3 regions of the Roseibium algae genome follow, and region 3 is predicted to be linked to each of the others. Evidence: riboswitches for the same ligand, from Rfam matches in the RefSeq annotation. Region 3 holds a riboswitch; each other region holds the start of a gene.
What was found. Region 3 has a riboswitch for cobalamin ahead of V6575_RS14080 (energy-coupling factor ABC transporter permease). Riboswitches for the same ligand answer to the same signal wherever they lie in the genome.

Region 1 (9,914 bases), on a different contig from region 3:
TAGGCATAGTAGACAGCGAGCGGGTTGAAGACTGTTCCCAGGATGCGTGGATAGGCTAGAAGCAACACTCTGGCAGGGCGCTCAAGGCCTTTGTCAGTCAGAAGCGCATCGATATGCTTGCGTAGATCCTTCCCGTCCCGTGGTCCGTGATCCTTTGGATGGAATGACACAAGGTTGAAGCGCCTGACCGAAAAAAAACGGGATTGCCGATCCGCTTCCTTCAGCTTGTCGAGGTCGATCAGAAGGGAAAACACCTTGTAGTCAAACCGGTGTACCGCCGGTTTCATGCGCGCATGCATGACCGTCCCATTGTAAAGGGTTGCTGCTGCTGTTGGCAGCGGGCCGTTGTCGCGCATACTGGTGGCCGTGTTTGTATTCATTCGGCAGCTTCCAGCAAGGTTTCTTTGTCCGCCGTCGTTTCCCATGGAAGCTCAGCGCCAAGACGGCGGGCAACGGACAATCCGGCAGACAGGCCATCTTCATGGAAGCCGTGCCCGGCCCAGGCGCCACAGAACCAGATGTTGTCGATGCCTTGAATGCTGTCCAGATTCTTCTGTGCCTTGATAGCTTCCGCATTGAACTGGGGATGGTCATAGACAAATTGGGCGAAGGTCAGATCATCGTGGGGTGGGGTTGTCGGGTTCAGCGTCACAAACAGCGGTTTGGATTGATCGATGTTCTGGAGCTTGTTCATCCAGTAACTGACTGTCACCTCATTGCCGGAAACCAGATCATTGGTCCCTATATTTGAACTGGCCAAATAGTTCCAGGAAGCCCAGACCCTTTTTCGCTTCGGCATAAGGTTTTCATCCCGGTGCAAATAGACGGTGTTGGGGCGGTACTTGATTGCGCTGAGTATAGTGCGCTCCTGAACTGTCGCATCAGACAGCATGGCTAGAGACTGGTCTGTATGGCTCGCAAGGATGACCTGATCGAATGTGTCGGTTTCACCCGAACTGTCTGTCACCTGCACCTTACCGTTCTTGCGTTGTACATTGGCCACCATGGCACCATAGCGGATGTGCCCGGCCAGAGGGGCAAGTAGCCGTTGGACATAGTTGCGACTGCCGCCAGAAATGGTCCGCCAGGTTGGGCGGTCAAAATTGATGAGCTTGTGGTTTTCGAAGAATGAGACGAAGCTTTCGGCTGGATATTGCAGAACTTGATTGAGAGGCATGGACCAGATCGCGGCCCCCATCGGCAGCAGATAGTCGTTTATGAAGGCCGTCGAATAGCTGTTCTGCTCAAGATATTGACCAAGAGACAGGTCTTCCAAATGTCCGGCGGCACTGTCAGCTGCGCAGGATTTGTTAAAGCGGAGAATTTCGCGCAGCATCCAGAGGAAGCGCGGCGACACCAGATTGCTGCGTTTGGCAAAAATGGTGTTCAGGTTTTGCCCGGCCCATTCATGCCGCCCTTCATCGGACGACAGCGCAAAGCTCATGTCACTGGCTTCTGTGGCTACGCCAAGGTGATCGAGCAGGGCGGTAAAGTGCGGATAATTCAGCTCGTTGTAAACAATGAACCCGGTATCGACAGCAATCTTGGTGCCATCGTAGTCGATATCGACTGTTGCGCTGTGGCCGCCGGGGCGCTGACGTTTTTCATACAAGACGACCTTATGTTTGTCGCTGAGGGCCCAAGCTGCACTGTTTCCGGCAATGCCGGAGCCGATAACGGCAATCCGCATGGTCATTCCTTTTGTTCCTGCCTCTGTTTGAGCCAGGCTATGTAAACATTGTAAGTTCTTTACGGATCGATGTGTTCGCCGGATCACGGAATTGACGAACTGGATATTGAAAACAATAAAAAAATGACCCGAGATGGTCTCGGGTCATTCACAGGATGTAGTCTGTCAGAGCGGAAAGCCTTCAGGCGCGGATGGTGTCTACCAGCCAGCTCCAGGTGACTTCCACATGGGAAGCCGCAGTGTCAAAGAACGCAAATACTGTGTTCCATAGGGTTTTTCCGAGAGATTCAAATTGCAGACTGCGAGAGGCTGGGCGCTCTTTTGCCGTCTCGATGAACTCGATAGCCGTTGTTTGATCACCTTCTTCAACGATGCGGCGCGTGACCATCAATGGCCCATCACTTTCAATGCGGGACTGGTCGCGTTTTGCCAATTGCACTTCGGGGATGATGGAGCTTACAACAACGGCGCGACCGTCTGGCAGAAGATGTGTTTCGTTCGCGCCCACTTCTGAATCGTAGATCACTTCGCCGTATGAATCGATCAGTTCAACCCAGATGACCTTCTTTCCATCCAAGTCTATCTGACCGACCCATATCGTGAAATCACTATCGAACGGGTCTGTATCCGTCACGTTGGCAGAGGCAAGTGTCACCGCGAGTTTGTCTTGATGGAGTGTAACGGTCTCTTGGGGAAGAGTGGCTGCCGTTGCGCCAAATGATGTCAGAACAACTAGAATCAAGGCAATATTCAAGGAGCGCTGCTGTGGGTGCCTGAGCATACTCGTCATCAATTGCTGCATGTGTGCCTCCCAAGGTAAATACAATCATAGCGGTCAAAAAAATTGCTGCCGTGCTTTGACGTAAGAGTGGCTGCGTCAAATGGGGCTGACTTTTTTAGGTTATGATTTTGCCATGATTGCACCACATTTTGGGTAAGTGGTGTACTCAAAATTTTAAATCTGCATGATTTTTTTAAGTATTTATGCATTAATCGGCGAAACTACCGTAATTGCTATTCTTTTTTGAAACGTATTCTGATTGTTTTTTTCAAAATTACGCAGCCAATTTATGCTCCCAGATCGTTTTCAATCAAATAAAATGAAAAATTATCTTGTTTTGTAAGAAATCACTCAAGATGATGCCGCAACAGCCTGAGCAAGGTGATCTAGAATGCGAGGCTGGCTTTTTTCAACGAGAAAGCAGTTGAGTCTGAAGGGATTGGCTTGAACGCGCTTAAAGAGAAACTCCGTTCGATTGAGCACTTGCAGCGTTGCCGGTGTCTTTATTCGCCAGGGAAACTCTTTGTCCAACTTTACCGAGCGGCTTTACGCGATCGTTACCCTGCTGCTGGCCCCACTCTCACTCGAACGAGAGTGGGATTGTAAAGGGCCAGCTTTTTTTCCCGTATTCAGGCGGAAAGTTTCCAAAAGGGCTTGCCCGCCTAGCTGTGTCGAGAGCGGCCTTGTCTAAAAGAGCTGATCCTGAACTCCTAACAATTCGAATTCTGCTTGCCCGACCAGCACTGTCCAAAGTGAAGCTTACAACTGCTACGCCAGTGATGCGCTTTCTTTGCGCGGCACGTGGGTATCTGAGGGAACGCTTAAGCTTACGCCTGACCTTTCCCTTGTAATTGGAAACTTTGGCATTGCCAGCTTCCGAGCTTCTGCCCTTAGAAACGGCACCACCTTTTTGAGCCGTTCTTTTGCTACCTCCGCCCGCGCCTGTCGCTGTGTTGCTTTTTTTGGCGGTTTTCTTAGGTTTCTTGGCAGACTTTTGCTTCGTCTTGCGCTTTACTTTTTTTGGTGGATCGCGCACCAGCGGCTTTGGCCGTAGCTGGGGGACCGGAACGATGTCGCTTTGCGCGACCTCGGTTGGCAGCTCTGGTTGTTCCAAATCTGGCGGGGTGGCTTTGATCGGTTCGATTGTCTCAACCGGCTTTGTAAGCTCTGGCTTCACCTCTGTGAGTTGCTGCGGTTTGATTTCCTTAAGCGGATCGGTTTTTTCCGGGGCAGGGACTGTTTCTATAGGAGCCTTCGCCGATAGAGGCGCGTCTTCCGGTTTTTCCGACTTCAGCTCTGGCAGCTTCTCTGCGGGTTTCTGCAGCACCGGTTCTTCTACCGGCTCGACCAGCTCTTGAATGATGGGCTCTGCTTCAAGTGGTTTTTCGAGGGTTTTCTCTGCTTTTATAAACTTCCCTTCTGCTGCAGAATTGATCACCGTCGATGTTAGAGAAGGCGCAATTGCACTGTCCAATTGGGCGCTTTGGATCGTTTCAACAGGCTCAGGGGACGTTGCCTCGACGGGCTGTGGCTGGACGATCGGCGTTTCAATGTCTTCAACGGGCTCGACCATGTCATCCAGGTCGGCTTCTTCAGGTTCCGCCACAGGCATGGCGGTTCCGGCAATCAGCATGTTTTCGAAAGCCTGACCTATGGTTGCGGCGCTCGTTTCAGCACCGCCTGCGGTCAGGATCTCGTCTTTGTTGCTCAACGTCGCCCAGGCCGCGATCCCCATATGCAGGCCGAGGGACAAAACGAGCGCGAGGGCAAGCCAGCGCCAGCCCGGAGAAATGTTGTGGCTATCCTTCATTGCGACCTCATGGTGACAACGGTCACCTTGCCAGCGCCAGCTGACTGCAGTTGCCCGACAATATCGACAAGCGTCTTGGCCGCCATGTCCTTGTCTGCCACCAAGCGCACTGGAATATTGCTCGGAGTGCTGCCTTGCGAGGTCTCACCGGATGTCTCACTTGCGTCAGAGCCTGGGGCGTTGGCCAAATAGGCCTCAACTGTGATTGGGTTGCCGCGATAATGCAGAGACCCGTCTTCACGCGCGACCAAAGCGTCGGGCGGTGGCACGGGATCAGTTTCGGTGCTGTCGATCAAATCGACTTCGCTGTCCATGGGCGGAGCCAACTGGCCTGCGATCAGGAAAAAGATCAGCATCAAAAAGACAATGTTGATCAGCGAAATCGTGTTTTCGCTTTTGCGCTGGATTGGCGTGAGTTGCAGTTTTTTCATCTTGTCAGATCCGTCCTAACGACGGGAAATTGAGCGCGTAAGAACCGCAGCTGTTATTTGGCGACAGTGAGGCTGAGACCTTCGACCCGCCGAATGGTTTCCATGGCACTTACAAGGTCCTGGGCAGTTGCTTTTTCCTTCGGCAGGATCAGCACAGATTTCGCACCCTTTTGGGCAAAGCCCGCAAGAATGGCTTCTGCTGTATCCAATGTCGCCTGCTGGCCATTGATCCGCAACCCGTCCGGCACAAGCGAAATGATGATGTCAGGCCCTTTGCCGGATGATTTGCCGTTACCGCCTGGTGGAGCAATTTCAACTTCACCGAACTTGGTGAATGTTGACGTCAGCATGAAGAACAGCAGGAGAAGGAAGATCACATCAATCAGGGATGTTAGCGAGAGCTTCCGGGACCGTGCCTGTGGCAGATCAATGCGCATGAATTGCCTGTGCGCTCATCTGATTTGGGGCTGCAGTCTTAATGATATTGTCCACTGAAATGGTTGCTGCATCTGGAACATCGGAGAGCAAAATCCCTGCGCCCAGAGTTTCGATTGCGACCCGCTCGTTGTCGATCCGACTTTCAAAGAATGTCAGCAGCAGGGACACTGGCATGGCGACGGCAAGACCGGCAGCAGTTGTCAGAAGTGCGACCCAGATGCCGCCTGCGAGCATGGATGGATCCACTGAATTCCCTGCTGACTGGAGGTTCTGGAACGCTTCAATCATTCCAAGCACTGTTCCGAACAGCCCCAGAAGGGGTGACACCTGTCCGATAGCATCCAAGGCTTTCAGGCCCCACTGCTGGTTGTGCAGCCGCGTGAGCGCGCGCCTTGAAATCTCTTCCTCGATTGCGGTTTTGTCGAGGGTCCCGGTCAGCGACAGGCGCATGGCTGTTGCAACGGTTTCCTCAGAAGCTGTACGCGGCACACCAATCTTGCGGATGGCTTCGAGCTGATTGCCATTACGCCATAGGAATACGGCCTGGCGGGAGCGTCGCGTGTTGCCAACACCTTCGCGCCAGAACTGATAGATTTTCATCAGAACAAGAGCGAGCGCAATGACGGACAGGACGGCAATGAGGGAGACCACCGGTCCGCCGGCGTCCAGCAATTTTAGAACAGGCTGGAAAAAACTGGTCTGATCCATGGGGCTAACTCTTACTTGATGAAGGCGATTGTGGTGCGGGTCTTGGGCTCTAGGGCCGTGATGCACATATTTTCGGTGCCGGGCTGCGGATCAACCAGGTCACAACGTGCGGCTCCGTTGACCAGGATCTTGCCAATTGACGGGCATTTGACGCCGGCAAGTTCGAACTGACGCACGACGGTTTTTTGATCCTGGATGGCACCGAAGTCGAAGGCGGTCATTTGATCGACCAGTCCGTCAGCGTTGAACAGGACGAATTCGTAAGCCAGTCCACCAAGGGCTTGGCCTGTCGAATTGGAGGCTACAAAAGACAGCATGCAGCCGTTGGCTGTCTCTGATGCCCGGTTCAATTCGAGTGACAGGTTGTTTTCGGCAGCTTGAACCACGAAGGGGGCCGATAGTGCATAAGCCATTGTTGCAGCAAGGCAAACAGTTGTTCGGCGATGTGAAAGAAAGCCTTTGCCAAACGTTTGCTTCATGAAACTACGCATATTGTCCCCACACTCGGTTTTGAGTCTTAAAGCTACGGGCGGCTGAATAGCTGGTTCAGCAGATGGCATTAGCATCTTGCCTGCATGCGATATATGACAATCAGTATCAGGTATTGTGGGTATGAAATATGAGGGTGGTAGTCAAGTAATTCCGGGTGTGGATCTGCAATTTTATCGTGCAAGCAAGTGTTTGCGGATGGGTTTCCATGGGGAGGGTGAAGAGGTCGTTCAGCCGGAAATGACAATTCTGAGGCCGTGCGTGATGCAATGCAAATCAACGCTGTCATCATCAAGTCTTCTTGATGATCTTCAAAGCGGTCAAATCTTTAAAAGAAGGAGCAATGGCTCCCCGAGCAGGGCTCGAACCTGCGACAATTCGATTAACAGTCGAATGCTCTACCAACTGAGCTATCGGGGATCACCAACGTGGTGGCGGAACGTGTCTGCTCCGTCGATGGATGAGCGTATAACAAACGCTTTGCCGGTTTGCCAAGCCCCTCATCAAACTATTTTCATTGAAAAGATATAATCGTCGTGGATTGCGTTGGATAACTTATTATTTTCAGTAGGTTGAGCGGAATTTTTAGGTTGGGGAATTGTGCAAATGCCTTTCAATGCGGCTTGTTGTTTTTCAAAAAGCAAACGGTCGGCAGGTGCGCTTGTGATTGGTGCTTGTTAGTGCCGATCCTTGCCGAATGATCGAGGGAGGTTAGGCTTGGCTTGTTTGTCGCCTGCCAAGCCGCTACAGAAGGAGTGTCATGGTTTTCCGCGTGCTCTTTGCGCGTTGGAAATGAAACGGGAATGCGGTGCGGATCTTTATTGGGATCCAATTCCGCGGCTGCCCCCGCAACTGTAAGCGGCAAGGGGCTCTGCGACATGCCACTGGAACAGGCCAATCTGGCCGGACCGGGAAGGCGCAGAGACCTGATTGAGCCGCAAGCCAGGAGACCGGCCTGACAATCTTTGGGTCATTGATTTCAGTGACCTTAGTTCAACAGCCGTCGGGTGGACGGCAGGAGCCAGGCTGAATGCTATATTTACACCGCTGCTGCGGTCGATCTTTCACACATTTGTTCACCCGCCGATTTGGCGGTGTGCGCTTCTCCGGCCCTGACTTATGAGCGGGCAGGCTAAGACGAGTGTCACATTGATTCTGGGCGGTGTGCGTTCCGGAAAGAGCCGGTTTGCAGAAGAGCTGGCGATGAACAGCGGTCTACGACGTGTCTATGTGGCAACCAGTCCGGTGATTGATACGGAAATGGATGAACGCATTGCGTTGCATCGTGCCCAACGTGGGGATGACTGGCGCACCATCGAGGAAGAACTCGATCTTGTTGGTGTGCTGACCCGTGAAGCTGCGCCCGATACCGTCATTCTCGTTGATTGCCTGACCCTTTGGCTGAACAACCTTCTTTATCGTGAACGTGATGTCGCACTGGAGGCCCGCCGCCTTGCGGAGGCTCTGGAAAGCATCAAAGGCCCGTGCGTGCTGGTTTCCAACGAGGTTGGCATGGGCATCGTGCCCGAAAATGCTCTGGCGCGGTCGTTTCGTGACGCACAAGGACGTCTCAATCAGGATATCGCGGCGGTCGCGCAGAAGGTGATTTTTGTCGCTGCCGGTTTGCCGCTTGTTTTAAAACCCTCTTCTCACCCGGATATCAAAATATGACCATCGGACAGAAAATTCCTGCCACCATCGTCACAGGCTTTCTGGGCGCAGGCAAAACCACGTTGATCCGCAATCTGCTGAAGAATGCTGATGGCCGCCGCATCGCGCTGATCGTCAATGAATTCGGCGATATGGGGTTTGATGGTTCTCTCATGAACGGTTGCGCGGATCCCGATTGCGCTGCAGAGGAAGTGGTGGAACTCACCAATGGCTGTATCTGCTGCACGGTTGCCGATGATTTCCTGCCCACCATGGAAATGCTTTTGGCGCGGGACAATCCGCCAGAACACATCGTTATTGAAACGTCTGGCCTTGCCTTGCCTCAGCCGCTGGTGCGCGCATTTTCCTGGCCGAGCGTCAAGACCAAGGTAACCGTCGATGGGGTGGTGACAGTGCTGGATGCAGCAGCTCTTGCCGAAGGCCGGATCGCACTGGATGAAGCAGCCCTTGAAGCCCAACGCGCAGCGGATGACGCATTGGATCACGAGAGCCCTGTGGAAGAGTTGTTTCATGATCAGTTGACCTGCGCTGATCTGGTGGTTCTGAACAAGGCGGACCTGATCTCCAGTGATGCACTTGCCAAGGTGCGGGCAAAGATATCTGCCGATGTGCGAGACAGCGTTCACATTGTCTCATCGGAAAAAGGCACTTTGCCGATTGAAGTTCTGTTGGGACGTCAATCTGCTGCCGAACATGACATGGCAGCGCGCCACGAACATCACCACCATGATCACGATGATGACCACGGGCACGATGAACATGAACACGATGGCGACCATGACCACGATGATGAGCATCACCATCACCACCATGATGATTTCGAAAGCCATGTGTTGCCGGTGTCTGCCTTCGCGAGTTTGAAGGCTGCAGAAGCCAAGGTGCTGGAAGCCATGGCCTTGAAAGGCGTGCTACGGATCAAGGGCGCGCTTGTCATTGATGGCAAAGCTGCTCCGGCCATGGTTCAGGCGGTCGGCCCTCGGGTCGAGACATGGTTCGCTGCAGGGGCAGAGAGTTCCGGGCGTCTGGTGGTGATCGGGCTGAAAGGCCTTGATCTTGAGGACGTCAAGACACTGCTCGGCAGCACTGCGGAAGCGGCATGACGCTGATTATCCGTCACAGCCTAAATGCATCCCGGATTCACTCGACCAACTGTCTTGGCTGCAAGGGGTAGCGGATGCACATACTTGCGAGTCAGGCACGGCGGATCGATGACGGCGGGGATGCGGTTGATCTGGGTCAGGCGCCCGCTGATATCGTTTTCCTGTCGGCGGCTGACACGGAACTGGGGTCTTTCTCCAGCGCTCATAATGGGCTTGGTGCGCAGAGCTGCAGCCTGCGCCTTGCCAGTATCATGGCGTTGTCTCACCCTTACTCGGTCGACCTTTACGCAGAGCAGACGGTGCGCGGCTCGAAGATTGTTGCTGCGCGTCTTCTCGGGGGGGTGGAATACTGGCGCTATGGGGTTGAGCGGCTGGAGGAAGAGGCAAGGGCGTTCGATGTCCAATTGGTTCTCATTCCAGGTGATGACAAATGGGATGAGGCGCTGGCCTCAAGGTCTACGGTGCCGTTGGAAACAGTGCGCCGGTTCTGGCGCTATTGTGTTGAGGGCGGGCCGGGCAATTATGCAAATGGTCTGCTTTTTCTTGCTCACTTGGTTGGGAGAGCCGAAGAGCCTGCCCATCCGGTCCCACTTCCGCGCGCGGGAATCTATCTTCCAGGTCACACAGCGCCAAGTGTTGATACGCTGAAAGCAACATGGGCCGATCAATCAAGACCAGTTGCTGCCATCACGTTTTATCGTGCTCTGGTGCAAGGGGCCCAGACTGCGCCTGTTGATGCGTTGATCGAGGCTTTGGACAGATCAGGCGTTAATGCGCTGCCTGTGTTTTTGTCTTC
Region 2 (9,914 bases), on a different contig from region 3:
AGGCTTATTATCAGGCCTTTGGCGCGCTGGTGCATCAATTTGAGGGCACGGCGCGTAGCTTGAGTGCTGATCTTCATCAAGTCACTGGCCCGTTGACTGTCGCAGCGCCAACCAACATTTCGGTGAAGCTTCTTCAGCCCATGTGGTCGGCGTTCATGAAGGAGCATCCGCGGATCCAGCTTGAATTGCGGCTCTCTAACGGCTTTACGGATTTGGCTTCCATACGAGCGGATCTGGCGATGCGGATTGGCCCTCAACCAGATTCACAGCTCTATCAAATACGCCTTGGGACTGTTGCGACGATTGTTGTGGCCTCGCCGGATTATCTTGGGAAACATGGCCATCTGGCCGGGCCTGAAGACTTGGCAAGCCACAGCATCATTGGTGTTCGTTCATTGCCAACCTGGGATTTATCAAACATTAGCACTGGGCAGAAAGCGTTATTTCAACTCACTGCGGCAACGGTGGTTGATGATATCGGTATGGCGTGCCAGTTGGCGTGTGATGGCCTTGGCATCGTTCTTCTGCCAGTCTCTGAGATTGAAACAGAGGTCTCTGATGGCCGTCTGGTCCATGTACTGGGCGATTGGCAGGGGCAGAGGCGTGATCTCTTTGCGGTCTGGCCATCTGGACGCCTGCTGGGCGCCCGGGCCAAATGCCTGCGTGACTTCATGCAGAGTTCCATTCGCGAAATTCCGGTTCTGCAGGGCGAAGTGCCCAGCTACAGAGACCCCTAGGTCGCCTGACAGCGACTGTAGATCGCCATGTCGATGTAACCGGACATATAGGTCAGGAACGTCTGGCATTCGGCCTGTGTCTTGAAGCAGCCGGCGCGAGAGACGTTGAAGGTGCGGTCAAAGTCATACTTCTTACCGCCTACGATGCCCTTCCAGCCTGATGTGTTGCCAGCAGCCTTATAGGCCTTGCAGTCATATTTGGTGCCGTAGGTCTCGGGCACGTAACGCGTGTCATAGGTGGGTGCAAACAACACGTCGCTTGGTGTTTGGATCTGGCAAGCTGCAAGGAATGCCAGCGCGAAGAGGGAAGCGCTGACCTTGGCTATTTGGGACCGAACCATTCTCAATTCTCCGCAATTTTCGCTGCATCATCGCGCGCAGGACCTGTCACACCTGATTGACTTGATCCCTAACGTCATTCGCCGTTCTTGCCAAGGTTGAAAACGAGACCGCAACTTAACCACTGCATTGTCTGTGGATGCGGTCCCGTATCTTCTACCTGGCGCTAATTGACGTTGATCCATCGCAGCATGACGAAATTGTCAGCCCGTTGGGTCAGCTCGACATTCGCATTGGATCCCCATAGAAGCGGCTGAATGTGCAAGGGCACATAGACGACGTCATCCTTCACGGTCATGGCGACTTCATCAAGCATACCCTGACGCTTGGCCGGGTCAATTTCTCGCTGGATCAGCGGCAGAAGCTCGTCAACCCTGGCGTTCGAATAGCCGCCGAAGTTCCAGCTGCCGAGTTTTTTCTCTTTGTTCTGGGTGGTGACAAGGAAGCGGACCGGGTGCTCGGCATCGAAGGTGCCCGGTGACCAGCCAAGCAGGTACATGTCGTAATTGCCTGCGCGCAGTTCTTTCCAATAGGTGCGAACCGGCATTGCTGTCAGGTCGGCTTTCATGCCAACCTTGGTCAGCATTGCGGCCATGGCCTTGCAAAGTGCCTCATCGTTGATGTAGCGGTCATTCGGGCACATGAGGCCAAAGGAAAACCCGTCCGGATAGCCAGCTTCCGCAAGCAGTGCTTTTGCAGCCTCAGGCTCGAAGCCATCCCGGTTGGCTGCAGCCTCGCTGTAGCCCTTCATCTGCGGGCTCACCAGCTGACTGGCGACCTCCGCATTGCCGCGCATGATTTTTTCGACAAGAGCTTCCGCGTTGATTGCGAGCTGTGCTGCCTTGCGGACCCTCACATCCTGGAACGGATTTTTGTCTGTGGTTTCCTTGGAGTATTTCAGCGCGTCATGACTGTGGCCAAAGCCCAGCATGATAACACGCGCCTCGATGCCCTGGTGAAGCTTGAGACCGTCTTGAGAGGCGATCCGGTCAATGTCCTGAACTGGAACCGGGTTGATCAGATCAACCTGACCACTCAAAAGACCAGCCACCGCTGTTGCCGGATTGGCGATTGGCAGGAACGTTGCCTTCGTCAGATTATGCTCAGCTGTGTCCCACCAGCCGTCGAAAGGTTCCAGAACAGTTTCGACGCCCGGCTCACGGGCCACGATCTTGAAGGGGCCTGTTCCATTGGCGTTCAACGTTGCGAAGGTTTCGGTGTCTTTGGAAGGGCGTTCCGTGCCATTGGCTTCAGACCATTCCTTGTCCATGATCATGAAATTGGCGATGGAATCTGGGAAAATCGGATCCGGCCTGTGGGTCAGAAAGTCGACTGTGTAGTCATCAACTATGATCACGTCTTTGACTGGTGAGAACCACGAGCTTGTGTCGGATTCGTCTGAAGAGGCGCGTTGGTAGGAAAACAGCACGTCTTCCGCGTTGAAGGCAGAACCGTCATGGTACGTCACGCCCTGGCGCAGTTTGAAGCGCCAGCCATCCCCGCCAAGGGGCTCATAGCTTTCGGCAAGAGACCCTTCGATGGCCATGTCCTTGTTGCGGCGGACCAGTCCTTCATAAACGTTATTCAGGAAGCCAAGGACGGGCGAAGAATTGACCGCATGGGGGTCCATGGTCTGAGGGTCGGTTGGCGAGGACCAGCGCAGTTCCGCAGCGCTGGCGGTTGATACAGTTCCGAGAAGCGCCGCAGCGAGCGTAATCCCGACCGCAATGCGTCCAGTACGATTGTGTGAGTGTGTCATGACATCCCCCATGGCATAGGCTGATTTTGATTGAAATCAGCCTATGCCATTTGGAGATAAAAGAAATGCTGAAGCCCTGTGAGCGGTGGGCATCTCCCTCAAAACTGTGTGATCGACTTACGTTTACTGTGTGCCATCAAAACGGGTCGTGCCGCCGAACCGGCTCGGTCTGTGAGGCCATTCGACATCATTTCAATGGCCTGCTTCATAGGGGCTGTTTCTCGATCTGGTGTTTTCTTTTTTGAGAACGATATTATGTGTCAGTATTGTGAAAATGAAGTGAAGTAAGATTGTGAATTAGTTATATTGAGATTGAATTCATATCGTATATAAATAATAAGATGGATAAAGTATAAGTAAATTTTGAATTTGCTTGATCATTGCTTATGTTTTGTCAGCTTTTTCTATTTTAGAGGAGCCTTTAAAATATTTGAGGTGTGGGCTTGAAGATGAATTAGATCTAAGTTATTTAAATGAATGTTCGCTGTATTTATTTTGGTGTTCTACGGATTCTGAAATTACAGCGCCTCAGGTATGCCGACTGCGCCTAACGCAGAATACTTCATGACTGGCATCCTGCTGCACAGCGCCTCTTCGCGTTCGTGGCACTTTCGATGTGGTAAGATGATCTCCTCGAACGATATCCATTATCGTTGGGGATCGTGTAGGAGCGCGCGCCATGTGCGTTCCCGCTGCATTGTTCAAAAATCTTTTCTTGACGGGTGCATCCCAGTGCCTGCGCACGACAGAAATAATTGATTGAACGAGGAGCAATGAAATGCAGGATTCGAATGAGACGATTCACGCATCCCATGATCTAGACGGCGATATTTCTAAAATCAAAAATTACTATAAGGATTGGGCTGCCAACTACGATCAGGACGTGAAAGATCAGAGCTATGGTGGCCCGGAAGTCATCGGTAATCTGGCATCATTGATTGCTGTTTCTTATTTACACAAACAACCGGAGAATGTGCGCGTTCTGGATGCTGGTTGCGGCACAGGTTTGTCTGGCCTTGCGCTTCAGGAAACTGGCTTCAAGGTTGTTGACGGCTTCGACCTCTCGGATGAGATGGTCATGGAAGCTGAAAAAACCGGCGCTTATAAAGAACTTCGTGGCAGCGTTGACATAACAGTTGATCGTATTAGCGTGTTTGATCGCAAGTACGATTTGGTGGTTTCTTGTGGGGTCTTCACCCTTGGGCACGTCGAGCCGGAAGCGCTTTTGACATTGGCGCGGCTGTTGACGAAAGACGGCCATTTGGCAGTGAGTACGCGCAACAGCTATTTGAGCGGATCAGACTTCAAGAAAGAAAGTCAGGATTTGGTGCGCAGAGGCCTTCTTGAGGAAATTCTGATCATACCTGATGCACGCTATATTGCAGAAGAAGATGCCCACTACTGGGTTTATAAGCGCGGTCCCAAGCTAACATAGCATCAGGAAATGTCTGCGGCCTTGAGGCGAAGGCAGAGCGAGCTCAGAGCCTACGCCGATAGGCTTTGAATTCAGGGCTCTTGTGACGTTGCCCGACTGTGAGCTCGTTGCTCCAGCTCACAGTCGAAAAACGATCAAAACCCGGCCAGCAAGGTGTGACCCTTGCTGGCAAATATTTCCTGTCAGGCCTTGCCGACAACTATCTCCCGTCAGGCCTTGCCGACGACCATCAATGCAAAGGCTTGAACCAGAGCCACTTCCTTCAGGCGGTCAAAGCGGCCAGAGGCACCGCCATGACCTGCTTCCATGTTGGTCTTGAGCATCAACAGATTGTCGCCGGTCTTGGTCGCGCGCAATTTGGCAACCCACTTGGCAGGCTCCCAATAGGTCACGCGCGGATCTGTCAGACCGCCAACTGCAAGAATGGCCGGATAGTCTTTGGCTGCAACATTGTCATACGGAGAATAGCTGGCGATATACTCATAAGCTGGCTTCTCGGTGATCGGATTGCCCCATTCCGGCCATTCCGGTGGGGTGAGGGGCAGCGTGTCGTCGAGCATGGTCGACAGAACATCGACAAAGGGAACCTCTGCGATGATGCCGGCAAAGGCCTCAGGCGCCATGTTGGACACAGCCCCCATCAGCATTCCGCCAGCTGATCCGCCCTGGGCGATGATCCGGTCGTGAGAGGTGAAGCCTTCGCTTGCCATGTGCTTGGCAGCCACGATGAAGTCGGTGAAGGTGTTCTTCTTGGTCTCGCGTCGTCCGTCCCTGTACCAGCGAAAGCCCTTGTCCTTGCCGCCGCGAATATGGGCGATGGCGTAGACAAAGCCACGATCAACCAGAGACAGCGCATTGGTGTTGAAGCTGGCTGGCATGGACATGCCGTAAGATCCGTAGCCATACAGCAGACAAGGCGCAGATCCGTCCAGCGGCGTGTCCTTGCGATAGAGCAGGGAGATCGGCACGGTCTCGCCATCGGCCGTCGGGGCTTGCAGCCGCCGGGTGACATAATCGCCCGCAACATGTCCCGATGGCACTTCCTGTTCCTTGCGCAGCAACCGCTTGCGGGTTTCCACGTCGTAGTCATAGACACGCGACGGTGTGGTCATCGAGGAATAGCTGAAGCGAATTTCGGTGGTATCGAACTCGTAACCGCCGCCAAGACCCAGCGAAAAGGCTTCCTCATCAAAGGAAATCTCGTGCTCGATATGATCCGCCAGACGATGGATCACGATCCGCGGCAGGCCGTTTTCCCGTTCAAGGCGCACCATAAAGGTCTTGTAGACGTCATGGGACAGGATCAGGCAGCCTGGCTTGTGCGGTACCAGATCGGTCCAGAACTCACGGCCCGGCGTCGCTTTTGGTGCGGTGACGATCTTGAAATCTTCAGCGCCACCCAGATTGGTCAGGATGTAATAGGTGTCGCCATTGTCATCGAGGGAATATTCGACGCCCGTGTCGCGCGGCGCAATCAGATGCGGCGGGTCCAGGGGGGCGTGGGCTGAGATCGTCCAGATTTCTGACGTTTCATGGTCATGAATATCGATGATGATCGTGTCGCCGGACTGGGTCTTGCCGACGCCCATGAAGAAGCCTGCATCCTCTTCCTCGAAGATCAGGGCATCGGACGCCGGATCTGTGCCGATCTCGTGACGGAACAGCTTGGATGGGCGGTGGTTGGCATCCAGGCGAATGTAGAAAAGATACTTGCCATCTGCCGAGAACGTCCCGCCGCCAGAAGTGTCTTCAATGCGGGTTTCGCTGTCCTTGCCGGTTTCCAGATCACGGATCTGGAGGGAGTAGAATTCCGATCCCTTGTCGTCATAGCCCCAGGCCAGCAACTTGTGGTCAGATGAATGACCCGCGCCGCCGAACTTGAAATAGGCTTTGCCCTCGGCTTCCTTGTCACCGTCCAGAATGATCTCTTCATCAGACCCGTCGCGCTTGCTGCGCAGGAACTTCGGGTGCTGGCCACCAGTGACGAATTTCATACCGTATAGATACGGTCCATCCGGGGAGGGAACCGAGCTGTCGTCTTCCTTGATCCGGCCGCGCATCTCGGCGAACAGCTTGTCCTGCAAGTCCTTTGTCGGAGCCAGCATGGTCTCCTGATAGGCGTTTTCCGCCTCCAGATAAGCCCGGATGTCTGCATCGAGAACATCAGGGTCACGCATGACTTCCTGCCAGTTCTCTGCTCGAAGCCAGGCGTAATCGTCCTGACGTGTGATGCCGTGGGTTTCAAGGGTGAGGGGGCGTGCTTCAGCACGCGGAGGCTTTGGCTGTTTCATCATAGTTTCCGAAGTAGGATTTTTAGGCGCATGAGACAAGGGGCAGATGTTGGCAGAAGACATCACATGATTGCGCCTCATACCGGTGACAGTAAGATTGACATGCCCGTCAGGCCGCTTATCCTAGAGGTTTGATGGTTTCTGATCTCCGTAGTGGGATTGGGATGAAAAGGGAATACGGTAAGGTGTAGCCAACAGGCGCCGAGTCCGTGACTGCCCCCGCAACTGTAGGCGGTGAGCAAACCTGAACAAGGCCACTGGAGCAATCCGGGAAGGCTCAGGTGCGCTGCGACCCGCAAGTCAGGAGACCTGCCATCCGTGTTTAACCCTCAACCCGGGCGGGGTGCCCCGGAGGAGATCGCGAGATGGCATTGAAATCCCCCCTTTTTACACCCGTTTTGCGGGCGCTTGCAGCTCTTCGTGTGGCCGTTCGGTCTTCTGCGCGTTCTGGCATCGCGAAGCCTTTCGTCATTCAGGCATTCTGATCGCGGATATCGTTCCCATGCCCGATGAGCCCGTTGGAGACAATCGTCTTCGTAAATGGGCTTTTGTGGGGCTTGACTTTGGTTATGTAATAACATTACAAATTTGTGTGTTGGTTGCGCATCAGGTCTTTTGATTTGTGTCACGCTGTAAACCGGAAAGTGAAAATGACAGCCGCATCGTTGAAAATACGGGAGATTAGCTGGGGTCCATCCAAAGGGCTGACGCTATTGCATCCTGTCAGCTTCGAGCTGGTCCCTGGCGACTGCCTTGGGGTTGTCGGGGCCAATGGCGCGGGAAAATCAACCTTGTTGCGGCTGATCTATCGTTATTTGAAGCCCAGAACAGGGCAGATTCTTCTGGATGAACAAGACCTGTGGCGCCTGTCAGCCCGGCAAGCAGCTCAAAAGGTTGCCGCCGTTCTGCAGGAGCAGCCAACGGATTTTGCCTTGACCGTCCGTGAAATTGTGGCTCTTGGCCGCAGACCACATGCTTCAGGCTTTTCATCTCCTGCCGGGAGGGATCAGGTTATCGTCACCAAAGCCCTTGCGGACATGCAGTTGCAAGGCTTGCAAAACCGGCGGTTCGGCACCTTGTCTGGCGGCGAGCGGCAACGGGCGATGGTCGCCCGGGCGCTGGCGCAGGAGCCCAAGCTCCTGGTTCTGGACGAGCCGACGAACCATCTGGACATTCGCCATCAGCTGGAAATTCTCGAATTGGTCCGGGGCCTTCCTGTCACTGTTGTGACCAGCCTTCACGATCTCAATATGGCTGCCAGCCTTTGCGACACGGTTCTGGTGCTGGCTGGAGGGTATCCTCTGGCCTTTGGGCCGCCTTCACAGGTGATCACGCCGGAGCATGTCGATGCGGCCTTCGCTGTTCAAAGCCGTCTTGAGCTGCTTCAGCCGAGCGGGCAGCCCCATCTGACTTTCTCTCTTCCGTCTTGAATAAGGTTCTCTTTGAAATGAAACGTATTTTGGCAACCTTGCCCATTCTGGCTGCGCTGATGATTGCCGCGCCTGCTTCTGCCGCGACTACCGTGAAGAGCTGCAACAGGGATGTGACATTCGACGCGCCGCCAAAAGCGGCTGTCTCCAACGACGTCAATCTGACCGAGATGATGCTGGTTCTTGGCTTGCGCGATCATATGGTTGGCTACACCGGCATTTCCGGCTGGAAGACCCTGGATGAGGAAATGCGGAATGGCATAGCCGAGTTGCCGGAGCTTTCGGCGAAATACCCGAGCAAAGAAGTCCTGCTGGGCGCTGGGACTGATTTCTATTTCGCGGGCTGGAACTATGGCATGAAGGTCGGCGGCGAAGTGACGCCGGAGACGCTGGCACCGTTCGGCATCAAGGTCTATGAACTGACTGAATCCTGCATTCACATTGGAGCCAAACCAAAGGTGTCCATGGAGGACATGTACAACGACCTTCTGAACCTTGGCCGGATCTTTGATGTTGAAGATCGCGCGGAAAAACTGGTCGAAGGATATCGCAAGGAACTGGAGGACTTCCGCGCCACGCTGAAGACCGGCGAAGAACCGCTAAAGGTATTTGTCTATGACAGCGGCGAGGACAAGCCGTTCACTGCCGGACGATATGCCATGCCAACGGCCCTGATCGAGGCTGCAGGAGGCGTCAATGTTCTGGATGACCTAGGCAAGAGCTGGGCGACCATTGACTGGGAAACCGTGGTCGAGAAGAACCCGGACGTGATCATGATCGTTGACTATGGCACTGTGACAGCCGAACAAAAGCGAGACTTCATGCGGAACAATCCGGCCTTGGCCAAAATCGATGCAGTGAAGAATGATCGCTTCGTCACTCTGTCTTATGTCGAGGCGACGCCGGGACCGCGTAACATTGAAGCTGTCAAGAAGCTCGCTGCCGCGTTCTGGGGAGACTAGGACATGCTGGACCGCACCGCAGCAGCCAACCTTCAGGATGGGGAGGGGTCTGACCTTCAGGAACGTGGCGGTCACACAGCACCTGCTGCCCATTTTGAAGCTGCGGACCAGTCTTCATCTGCAGTTCTGCCAGAGAATTGGCGGTTCTTCGGGGTTTTAATGGCGGGCCTTGTCTTGCTGCTGGTGTCCTTTGTGGTGGCTGTTTCATTTGGCGCGGTGCCTGTGCCAGCCAGCACAGTTGCAGGCATTATCGCTAACAAGATCGTGCCGGGGATGTTTGAACCGGTCTGGACAACAGGGCGAGAGGCAATTGTCTGGGAAATCCGCATTCCACGCGCCATTTTGGCAGCTTGTGTCGGCGCGGGGCTTGCTGCGGTCGGAGCAGCGCTTCAGGCTGTGACCCGCAATCCGCTTGCTGATCCGCATCTTCTCGGCATTTCGTCGGGCGGGGCATGCGGCGCGATCATGGCGCTGTTGCACACGGGGCTGTTTCTGGGGCTTCTGACTGTGCCTTTGATGGCCTTTGCCGGGGCGCTGTTGGCGACGGTTATGGTGCTGGCCGTCACCCGCCTGACCGGTGCGACCAGCGCGGACAAGCTGGTGCTGGCGGGCGTTGCGGTTTCCTTCATCCTCATGTCATTCGCCAACATGTTGATCTTCATGGGCGATCCGCGCGCCACCCATACGGTGATCTTCTGGATGCTCGGTGGCCTCGGACTCGCCCAGTGGAACCATCTGGTGTTTCCGGCGGGCGTTCTGGCGCTGACCCTGCCTTATCTGTTGGCCAAGGCAGGCGATCTCAATGCAATGACCATTGGCGATGAGACCGCTGCGACCCTGGGTATTCCGGTTGCCCGGTTTCGCCTGACGATCTTCGTGGTCTGCTCGCTCATCACCGGTGTGATGGTCGCTTTTTCCGGGATTATAGGCTTTGTCGGCCTGATGGTGCCACACATCGTGA
Region 3 (9,914 bases):
ATCATAGTAGCTGACACCAACCTGCATATTCCAACCAAACATGGCGAAAAGATCCACGATAGGCCCCACATGCTGATCAAACAGCAAAATACCGATCAGGCCAGCGACTGGGGGAGCCACGGCATAGACCCACATCAGCAGCGTCTTATAGGTGGATGAGGCATGCAGAACCTTGTCAGCTTTGACCGCTAACAGCAGCGCTATGCCAAGCGAGAGGAACGTCACAAGAACCGTGAAAGCTGCAGTGAACCAGGCAACCCTTGCGTAATCGGTAGAGGTGACCGTATCGATGAAATTGTCGAACCCCACGAATGTGGACCCGAAGCCAAACGGATCTTCCAGATAAAAAGAAGAGCGTACAGCTTCAGCAGCAGGCCAAAGAAAGAAGACCGTGACGATCCCGAGCTGTGGAAACAGCAAGAGATACGGAACGTAGCGGGATTTGAATTGAACTTTTTTCATCGCTTCACCGGGAACAGATGCGGCGGGCCATGGTCATCTTGACCAAACTGCCCGCCAGCCTCATGGAAATGGGGGCGCAAGTGCGCCCCCATCGTTTCTTTTAGGCCCGGGACTTAGTTCCCAGTTGTCTTGGCAAAACGGGCGAGCAGCTTGTCGCCATCAGCTTTAATAGTATCGAAAGCAGCATCAACAGTCGTTTCACCGGACATGACCTTGCCCAGTTCACGGTTCATCACGTCACGGATCTGAACGTAGAAGCCCATACGGTAGCCCTTGGTCCATTCACCCGTTGGCAAAGAAAGCTGCTGGATGCCGACTTCGGCAGCAGGTGTACGGTCGTAGTGACCGTCTTTCTTGGCCAGTTCGTATGCAGCGTTGGTGATCGGCACATAGCCGGTTTCCTTGTGCCACATGTACTGAACTTCAGGAGACGTCAGATACTGGAAGAAAGAAGCAACACACTTGTTCTCTTCAGCAGGCTTGCCGGACATGGCAAAGAGGGCTGCCCCACCGATGAAAGACGCCGTGTTGGCTCCTTCAACAGCATCCCAATAAGGCAGGAATGTTGCGGAGAACGGGAATTCGACAGTCTTTGCAATTCCGCCGAACGACCCTGAAGAGCCGATCCAAAGAGCAACTTTGCCTTCGTTGAAGGGTGTCTGGTTGTCGCCCCAGCCTGTGCCATAGTAACCGAACAGACCATCGTCCAGCCAGCCTTTGACAGCCTTGAAGTGGTTCTTGATCGGCTCACCGAAAACAAGCTCAGTGCCCTTGGCGCCATCGTAACCGTTGTTGTTGGTTGCGAACTGCAAGTTATGACGGGACTTGAAGTTTTCGACAAATTCCCAAGGCAGGTGAGACTGAACGAGCGGCACATAGCCTGCCTCTTTCAGCTTAGGCGCGATTGCTTCGAATTCTTCGTAGGTCTTCGGAGCTTCAACACCAGCCTTTTTCATGGCTTCGTCGTTGATGTAAAGAATAGGCGCAGACGAATTGAACGGCATGCCGATCATTTTGCCATCGCTGTCAGCGTAGAAATAACGAACACCAGCAATGTAGTCTTCGATGTTGAAATCTACGCCGTTATCGCTGAGCAGATCCTGAACAGGAATGACCGCACCCTTGGCACCGATGATGGTGGCTGAGCCAGCATCAAAAACCTGCAGGATGTTCGGCTGTTCACCTGCACGGAAGGACGCGATACCGGCTGTCAACGTGTCTTCGTATCCGCCCTTGTAAACAGGGGTCAGATTACATGCATCCTGGGACGCATTGTAGCCAGTGGAGATTTCGTTGACGACTTCGCCGAGGCGTCCGCCCATTGCGTGCCACCAAGTGATGTCAGTCGCAGCATAAGAAACAGAAGAAGTACCGAGCAATGCGGCTGCAGCCACGAGGCTGGCAACGGTTTTACGGTAAGCCATTTTGTTTGCTCCCATCAAGCGAGGCTTACGCCCCTGTCAGCAGTTAAAAATCCAGACCGCCGAAATGGCTTGCTCAACGGTCCATTGATATTGCCTGCGCTTCGTATTGTTTTCATATGAACGCTCTGTGTCGTTCATATGAACATTAAACGACACTCCAAACGAACATGGAAGGCTGCGCAAGGTATTTAAATCTCCGAACGAGCGTTACGCTGTGGGCAGGTTCTTTAAGTTCATGGAAAACAATATTTATTTTCTCAGTACTTTCTGCCCATACGCCTCAGTCAGCGTCGTTTCAGACATTCAAGTGCAATCCTAGAATGCGTGGATGAAGCTCTCACATCGTTCATATGAACCCTTGATGACAAATACAGGATGCCGGAATGCCGTTTGACTCGCCCGTTTGATAGCTTCGCCTACTCATCCTCATATCACTGAGGAAACAGCATTTCCGTTTGGGAGAGGCCTTGCATTGCACAGCCATTGTCCCTGACAATGTGCGGGATGGTTCCGCCAATCAAACGGTGCGGCGGATTAAAAGGGAACACGGTGAGGCGTACCCAAAAGGGACCAAGACCGTGGCTGCCCCCGCAACTGTAAGCGGCGAGCCTACCCCGAAAGCCACTGGTGCACCAAGAGTGCCCGGGAAGGCGGGAAAGGCGATGAACCGCGAGCCAGGAGACCTGCCACCGCTCAACCGGTTCCGAAATAAGGAGCCTCCTTAAACCTCCCACACGGCGGGTGTGGACAGGAGAAAAACATGCATATTGAACCGGGCATCGTTGATGGTGCCAAACTCACTCTAAGCTATGCGACAGCGATCGCATCCATTGGCTTCACTGCGAAAACGGCAGCAGGCGAACTTCGCGACTGCGGATTTACAGGCCTTATCAGCCGGTCCTTCCTCGCGACCATACTGGTTTATAGCTTCTTTGAAATTTTGCCGCATTATCCAGTTGGCGTTTCTGAAGTTCACCTAATCCTCGGAACGACATTGTTTTTGATATTTGGCGCGGGTCCTGCAGCTGTTGGTCTTGCGGCCGGATTGCTGCTTCAAGGAGTGTTTTTTGCGCCTTTTGATCTACCGCAATACGGCATGAACGTCACGACGCTGCTCGTGCCACTGTTTGCCATGGGCCTGCTAGCAAAGAAAATCATTCCAGCGAATACGGCCTATGTCGATGTGAAATACTCACAAGCCTTGGCTCTTTCGGTCGCTTATCAAGGCGGCGTTGTAGGCTGGGTTGGCTTCTGGGCGCTCTATGGCCAGGGTTTTGAAGCGGCAAACCTGTCCTCAATCGCCTCCTTCGGGGCGGCCTACATGCTGGTCGTCGCGATTGAGCCACTTGCGGATCTGGCAGCCTTGGCCGGAGCCAAAACCTTGTCCGGCCTGAAAGGCAGTGCGATCGTACAGTCGCGCCTGCATAGCCCAGCCACCTGACGACCTTGCAGCCATAAACACACGAAAGCCCGGGTCAACAGCCCGGGCTTTTTATTGAGACACCTCACTCGCAAGGAAGATTTTTCGCTACAGGAATTCAAGCATAACAGCCGCCACGATCAGGTACCGTCCCGTTTTGGCAATCGACACCAGAACCAGAAACGGAAGAAATGGCTCTTTCAAGATGCCCGCGACCAACGTCAACGGATCTCCAATGAACGGCGCCCAGCTGAGCAACAGGCTCCATTTTCCATATCGCTGGTACCATCCGCAGGCTTTTGCAAGCTTTTCCGGCTTGACCGGATACCAGGGACGATCAGAGAAACTCGTAACGCCACGCCCCAACAACCAATTAACCGCCGAACCAAGGGTATTCGCAACACTGGCCACACAGATAAGCAGCCATACGGGGGCGGCCTCAGCCGTAATCAACCCAGCAAGAACCAGCTCCGATTGAGCAGGCAACAAGGTGGCAGCCAGAAAAGACAAAAGAAAAAGGCCCGCGAGCGAGATAATCAATGCGCTTCATTCCTAACGCTCAAAAATCAACCGCCAAGGCAAATCACATAACAGAATAGCCCTACCTTACCCTAACAGACCAGAAAAGCAGGAGAGCCTGTAGCGAGATGCACTGCCACTCAAGCCGTTTTAATCGCAATTTAAACAGGTAAGGGGAATGGTGGAGCCAAGCGGGATCGAACCGCTGACCTCTTCGCTGCCAGCGAAGCGCTCTCCCAGCTGAGCTATGGCCCCAATCTTCATAAGCCGGGTTGGGACCCGACCTCATTGAGGGCGCAACATAGTCGCGCCGCTCCAATCGATCAAGAGGAAAATCGAATGAATTTCAATTCCCTCTGTGGATAAGATTAAATGCATTTTAAGCATTCAAAACCAGATGCTTAGCGATCTAGATCGTCATCGACCTCAACGCGAATTCCAGGAACAGCATCGTCTTCATCGTCGTCATCCTCGATGAAAACATCGCCTGTAGCTTCATCGTCGTCATCGTCATCATCTAGATCAGGTACGTCGACGTCCACGCCTTCAGCTTCCGCGTCGGCCTCTTCAAGAGATACGGTATCCGGGCTGGCTACAATGTCGTCTTCTTCGTCGTCGTCATCGTCCTCCTCGGCCGCCTTTGCTTTTGCAGCCTTCGCCGCACGAGCTGTCACAACGGCCTCAAAGACCGTGTTACATTTCGGGCAAGTGATCGGATCGCGGTTCAGATCAAAATATTTCGCGCCGCAACTCGGGCACAATCGTTTTGTGCCAAGTTCAGGTTTTGCCACTGTGCTAACCCTTCATCTACGTTTGTTTCGTTGCGCCCCATACCCTTGGAAGCGCCATCCTGTCAAAGCCAAATCGATGAAAATTCGTGCCCTATGGAAAGTTCTGCACGAGACAAGCAAAATTTCAAGCCATCCGGTAGATGACGAACGGCGATCCACATGATAGCAAGAACAACTTTTGTTTAAGTAAAACGTCCGGAAACCAGCTGCATGTCCCATGGTCCCCTACCTGCCCCCCTTACGACCCGCTCTGCCGGCCCCCTGACCGGGACCATCCGCGTACCCGGCGACAAGTCGATATCTCACAGGTCGCTTATGTTTGGCGCTCTGGCTGTCGGCCGGACCACAGTCTCCGGCCTGCTGGAATCAGAGGATGTACTGGCAACAGCAGACGCCATGCGCGCTGTCGGGGCAAAGATAGAGCGGCAGGAAGACGGACTTTATGTTGTCGACGGCATAGGCCTTGGCAGCTTGCTTGAACCTGACCACGTCATTGATTTTGGCAACGCCGGAACCGGTGTTCGTCTGACAATGGGCATTATCGGAACCCATGACATTGCAGCAACTTTTGTTGGGGATGCATCCTTGTCCGGACGTCCGATGGGCCGGGTCCTCGACCCACTCCGAGACATGGGAACTAGCGTTGTCGCCCGAAATGGCGACCGTTTGCCTGCTTCGATTCGCGGCGCCAAGCAACCACTGCCATTGACATACCGTGTTCCCATGCCCTCCGCTCAAGTCAAATCTGCAGTGCTGCTGGCTGGACTGAACGCGCCCGGCATCACAACTGTCATTGAACCGATTGCGACACGCGACCACACGGAAAAAATGTTGACCGGATTTGGTGCAGATATTTCTGTCACGCTCAATGAAGCTGGGGAGCGTGTCATCAAGCTCAAAGGCCAGCCCGAATTGAAGCCGCAGGACGTCGAAGTCCCAGGGGATCCTTCTTCGGCCGCATTCCCGATCGTAGCTGCCCTGATTGTTCCAGGTTCAGACGTCACGATTGAAAATGTCCTACTCAACGAACACCGCACCGGTCTGATCAAAACTCTGATCGAAATGGGCGGCGACATCCAGATTGTCAACAAGCGCAATTCCGGCGGCGAAGAACTCGGCGACATCAAAGTCAAATCAAGCCAACTTAAAGGCATTACGGTGCCACCCAAACGTGCGCCTTCCATGATTGACGAATACCCGGTTCTGGCTGTGGCAGCTGCTTTTGCACAAGGCGACACTCATATGCCGGGCCTTGATGAGCTGCGGGTCAAAGAATCAGATCGCCTTGCAGCCGTTGCACGCGGATTGGAAGCCAACGGCATTCCTTGTGTCGAAGGCGAAGATAGCCTGACAGTCACGGGTGGCGCCAACCAGATCGGCGGCGGAACAGTTGTAACGCACCTTGATCACCGGATCGCCATGGCATTCATGGTGCTGGGCATGGCCGCTCACAATCCTGTGACTGCGGACGATGGTGCAGTGATTGCCACAAGCTTCCCAACGTTCACCTCGCTCTTTTCCGGCCTTGGTGCCGATATTCAGAAATCGGCAAGTGAGGCAGCATGATCATTGCGATTGACGGGCCGGCGGCTTCTGGCAAGGGAACACTATCGCGTCGACTTGCCGAGCATTTCGAACTGCGCCATCTGGACACGGGACTGACGTATCGCGCCGTAGCCGCAGCTCTGCTTGCCAAAGGCATGCCATTGGGTGATGAGGCCATCGCGATAGAGATTGCCCGCAACCTGGATCTTGGCCATATGGACAAGTCCCTTCTATCCGCACATGAAATCGGCGAAGTGGCTTCTCGTGTTGCCGTTCTGGGTGGTTTGCGGGAGGAGCTGGTTCGGCTTCAAAGAGAGTTCGCGAACAAGCCCCCAGGCGCCGTCCTTGATGGACGCGACATCGGTACGGTTGTTTGCCAGAACGCGGAAGTGAAACTGTTCGTGACAGCGTCTTCAGAGGCTCGGGCGCACCGCCGGACAGACGAAATGCGATCCAAAGGAATCGAGGCAGAATTTGCCGACGTGCTGGAAGATCTTAAGCGCCGGGACTTACGCGACAGCCAGCGCACAATCGCACCAATGAAGCAAGCTGAAGATGCCCACTTGCTTGATACAACAGAAATGGATATAGAAACGGCGTTTCAGGCAGCTGTGGATATAATATCCAAGGCGCGCGACACGATGCCAACTTGAGACGAAAGTGCGTTCAAAGCACTTGAACTCTTTAGGTAGCGTGTCAAGTGAGTTGTGTTTTCGTAACCAATTCGAATTGCCTGTTGGACGCGCTTGATTTAAGGGCTTCCAGGTAACCACATATGAATTTTCGGACGTTTTGGTCATTTGACCCAATACGTACGACTGAACGAATGGGCAAAGCTGGCGATGATCGCAAACTTTGCTCAAAAACAGGATCAACTATTTCTCGCCCTGCCGGCCCGTTCCATTGGAACGGAAGAACAAGCCAAAGGCCTGTTCCGGGAGATAAGGGATCCACATTGAAACACAAACCCGCCGGCGGCCTGCCAGGATTGGCACCAGGAGTTTAAATGTCTGAACTGAACCCCTCCACCGAGGATTTTGCAGCTCTTCTCGAAGAGTCTTTCACCCATACCGATCTGTACGAAGGTGCGGTCGTTAAGGGTATTGTTGTCGCAATCGAAAAAGACCTGGCCGTCATCGACGTTGGCCTCAAGGTTGAAGGCCGCGTGCCGCTGAAGGAATTCGGCGCCAAGGGTCGTGATGGCGAAATGGCTATCGGCACCGAAGTCGAAGTTTACCTTGAGCGCGTTGAAAACGCGCTCGGTGAAGCTGTTCTGTCCCGCGAGAAGGCTCGCCGCGAAGAGAGCTGGGTTCGCCTGGAAGTTGCTTTCGAAGCAAACGAAAAAGTTACCGGCCAGATCTTCAATCAGGTCAAGGGTGGTTTCACCGTCGATCTGGATGGCGCAGTTGCCTTCCTTCCGCGCTCGCAGGTGGACATTCGTCCAGTACGCGACGTGACACCATTGATGCACACACCGCAGCCTTTCCAGATCCTGAAAATGGACAAGCGTCGCGGCAACATCGTTGTGTCCCGCCGTGTTGTTCTGGAAGAAACCCGCGCCGAACAGCGTTCGGAACTGGTTCAGAGCCTCGAAGAAGGTCAGACAGTCGAAGGCGTCGTCAAGAACATCACCGATTACGGTGCGTTCGTCGACCTCGGCGGCATCGATGGCTTGCTGCACGTCACCGACATTGCGTGGCGCCGCATCAACCATCCTTCCGAAGTTCTCACAATCGGTCAGACCGTCAAGGTCCAGATCATCCGTGTGAACCAGGAAACGCACCGCATTAGCCTCGGCATGAAGCAGCTTGAAACTGATCCGTGGGATGGCATCGAAGCCAAGTACCCGGTCGATGCCAAGTTCACTGGCCGCGTGACCAACATCACTGATTACGGCGCATTTGTTGAACTGGAACCAGGCATCGAAGGTCTGATCCACGTTTCAGAAATGTCCTGGACCAAGAAGAACGTTCATCCGGGCAAAATCGTTGCAACTTCTCAGGAAGTTGAAGTGATGATCCTGGAAGTCGATCCGGTCAAGCGCCGCATCTCCCTGGGCCTCAAGCAGACCCTTCAGAATCCTTGGGATGCATTCGCTGAACAGTATCCGGCCAACACGGAAGTTGAAGGCGAAGTCAAGAACAAGACTGAATTCGGCCTGTTCATCGGCCTCGACGGCGATGTTGACGGCATGGTTCACCTGTCCGATCTGGATTGGAACCGTCCGGGCGAACAGGTCATCGAAGAGTACAAAAAGGGCGACATGGTCAAGGCCATCGTTCTTGATGTGGACGTAGACAAAGAGCGTATCTCTCTCGGCATCAAGCAGCTTGGTGGCGATCCGATGGAATCGGGCGCAGCTGGCGAAATCCGCAAGAACTCAGTTGTGACCTGTGAAGTGATCGAACTCACCGACGGTGGACTTAATGTCAAGATCGCAGACAGTGACCTGACAGCGTTCATCCGCCGCGCTGACCTGGCCCGTGAACGCGGTGATCAGCGTCCAGAGCGTTTTGCAGTTGGTGAAAAGTTCGATGCTCGCATCACGCAGTTCGACAAGAAGACCCGTCGCGTAACAGCGTCCATCAAGGCGCTTGAGATCTCCGAAGAAAAAGAAGCAGTCGCTCAGTACGGCTCTTCAGACTCTGGTGCCTCTCTCGGCGACATCCTCGCTGCTGCCATGAACAAAGCTGGCACAGACGAAGAGTAAGAATTGTTTTGCTGATACGTCAGCCAAACAGGAAAAGCCCGGCGGCAACGCCGGGCTTTTTTGTTATTATGCAGAATGAAAGAAATTACGGAGAACCACACATGAGCGAAGTTAAAGCGGGCGACAGCGTTGCCATCCACTACAAAGGCACTCTTTCTGACGGATCTGTGTTTGACAGCTCTGAAGGACGTGACCCGCTCGCCTTCAGTGTCGGCACAGGCCAGATCATTCCGGGTTTGGACAAAGCGTTGCCTGGCATGAAAATTGGCGATGAAAAGACTGTCATCGTACCTGCGGATGAGGCCTATGGTGCCGTCGATCCAAATGCCACACAGCCGGTTCCACGCGATCAGTTTCCCGATGATATCCCCCTCGAGATCGGCACTCAACTTCAAGTTCAGGCACCTGATGGCCAGTTGATGACCGTTTCAATCATTGAAGTCGGCGAAGAGACCATTGTCTTGGATGCCAATCACCCGCTCGCAGGCAAAGACCTGACATTCGCGATCACGCTCGTTTCCATCGGCTGAAGCCTTTTTTCAGTTAGAAAGCCTCTTGGGGAACCGTTGTGGGTGCATGCGTATCGGTCTTGCCGCAACATCGACACAAGGTTGCGTCAAGCCTTGATAACAATTGTATTTCCAAGATCATCTCCTTTGTTTACAAAGGGCTACGATCAAATCGAGGCCGTTCAGGAGTTCCGCAAACCATGAGCATTGATGCAGACCTGTTGGTGGACAGACGGAAAATGCGCCGAAAAGTGACTTTCTGGCGCGCTTTTGCGTTTGTGGTCATTGCACTGGCAATTATTGGCAGCATCATTGCTGTTGCGGACTATGGCTCAATATCAAAGCGCCGTACGCATATCGCACGCCTAGCGATTGACGGCGTGATTATGGAAAACCGAAAACAACTGCTGATGATCGAGAAAATGGGCGAGAGTGATGCCGTGGCAGGGGTGATTGTCTCTATCAATTCCCCAGGAGGCAGCACGACAGGTGGAGAAGCGCTCTATGAAGCGCTGCGAAAACTGGCTGCTAAAA

Region 1: it holds a riboswitch for cobalamin, as region 3 does, so the genes downstream of both, cobU (bifunctional adenosylcobinamide kinase/adenosylcobinamide-phosphate guanylyltransferase) here and V6575_RS14080 (energy-coupling factor ABC transporter permease) in region 3, are expected to answer to the same signal.
Region 2: it holds a riboswitch for cobalamin, as region 3 does, so the genes downstream of both, V6575_RS07375 (ABC transporter ATP-binding protein) here and V6575_RS14080 (energy-coupling factor ABC transporter permease) in region 3, are expected to answer to the same signal.

The regions. Positions count from the first base shown of each region.
Region 1 covers NZ_JBAKIA010000005.1:177,697-187,610, reverse strand. The annotation lists gene V6575_RS09780 (DUF1365 domain-containing protein) at 1-380, opposite strand, end outside; gene V6575_RS09775 (NAD(P)/FAD-dependent oxidoreductase) at 377-1,690, opposite strand; gene V6575_RS09770 (hypothetical protein) at 1,872-2,492, opposite strand; gene V6575_RS09765 (energy transducer TonB family protein) at 3,052-4,281, opposite strand; gene V6575_RS09760 (ExbD/TolR family protein) at 4,278-4,712, opposite strand; gene V6575_RS09755 (ExbD/TolR family protein) at 4,766-5,149, opposite strand; gene V6575_RS09750 (MotA/TolQ/ExbB proton channel family protein) at 5,139-5,858, opposite strand; gene V6575_RS09745 (hypothetical protein) at 5,870-6,337, opposite strand; tRNA gene V6575_RS09740 (tRNA-Asn) at 6,692-6,767, opposite strand; cobalamin riboswitch at 7,092-7,319, shown strand; gene cobU (bifunctional adenosylcobinamide kinase/adenosylcobinamide-phosphate guanylyltransferase) at 7,467-8,018, shown strand; gene cobW (cobalamin biosynthesis protein CobW) at 8,015-9,118, shown strand; gene cobN (cobaltochelatase subunit CobN) at 9,193-9,914, shown strand, end outside.
Region 2 covers NZ_JBAKIA010000004.1:216,409-226,322, forward strand. The annotation lists gene V6575_RS07350 (LysR family transcriptional regulator) at 1-737, shown strand, start outside; gene V6575_RS07355 (hypothetical protein) at 734-1,078, opposite strand; gene V6575_RS07360 (ABC transporter substrate-binding protein) at 1,243-2,835, opposite strand; gene V6575_RS07365 (class I SAM-dependent DNA methyltransferase) at 3,614-4,270, shown strand; gene V6575_RS07370 (S9 family peptidase) at 4,480-6,561, opposite strand; cobalamin riboswitch at 6,680-6,892, shown strand; gene V6575_RS07375 (ABC transporter ATP-binding protein) at 7,212-7,991, shown strand; gene V6575_RS07380 (ABC transporter substrate-binding protein) at 8,009-8,953, shown strand; gene V6575_RS07385 (FecCD family ABC transporter permease) at 9,113-9,914, shown strand, end outside.
Region 3 covers NZ_JBAKIA010000009.1:178,336-188,249, reverse strand. The annotation lists gene V6575_RS14090 (ABC transporter permease subunit) at 1-462, opposite strand, end outside; gene V6575_RS14085 (extracellular solute-binding protein) at 576-1,886, opposite strand; cobalamin riboswitch at 2,375-2,591, shown strand; gene V6575_RS14080 (energy-coupling factor ABC transporter permease) at 2,647-3,327, shown strand; gene V6575_RS14075 (YqaA family protein) at 3,415-3,846, opposite strand; tRNA gene V6575_RS14070 (tRNA-Ala) at 4,005-4,080, opposite strand; gene V6575_RS14065 (TIGR02300 family protein) at 4,227-4,616, opposite strand; gene aroA (3-phosphoshikimate 1-carboxyvinyltransferase) at 4,827-6,182, shown strand; gene cmk ((d)CMP kinase) at 6,179-6,814, shown strand; gene rpsA (30S ribosomal protein S1) at 7,168-8,871, shown strand; gene V6575_RS14045 (FKBP-type peptidyl-prolyl cis-trans isomerase) at 8,973-9,401, shown strand; gene sppA (signal peptide peptidase SppA) at 9,581-9,914, shown strand, end outside.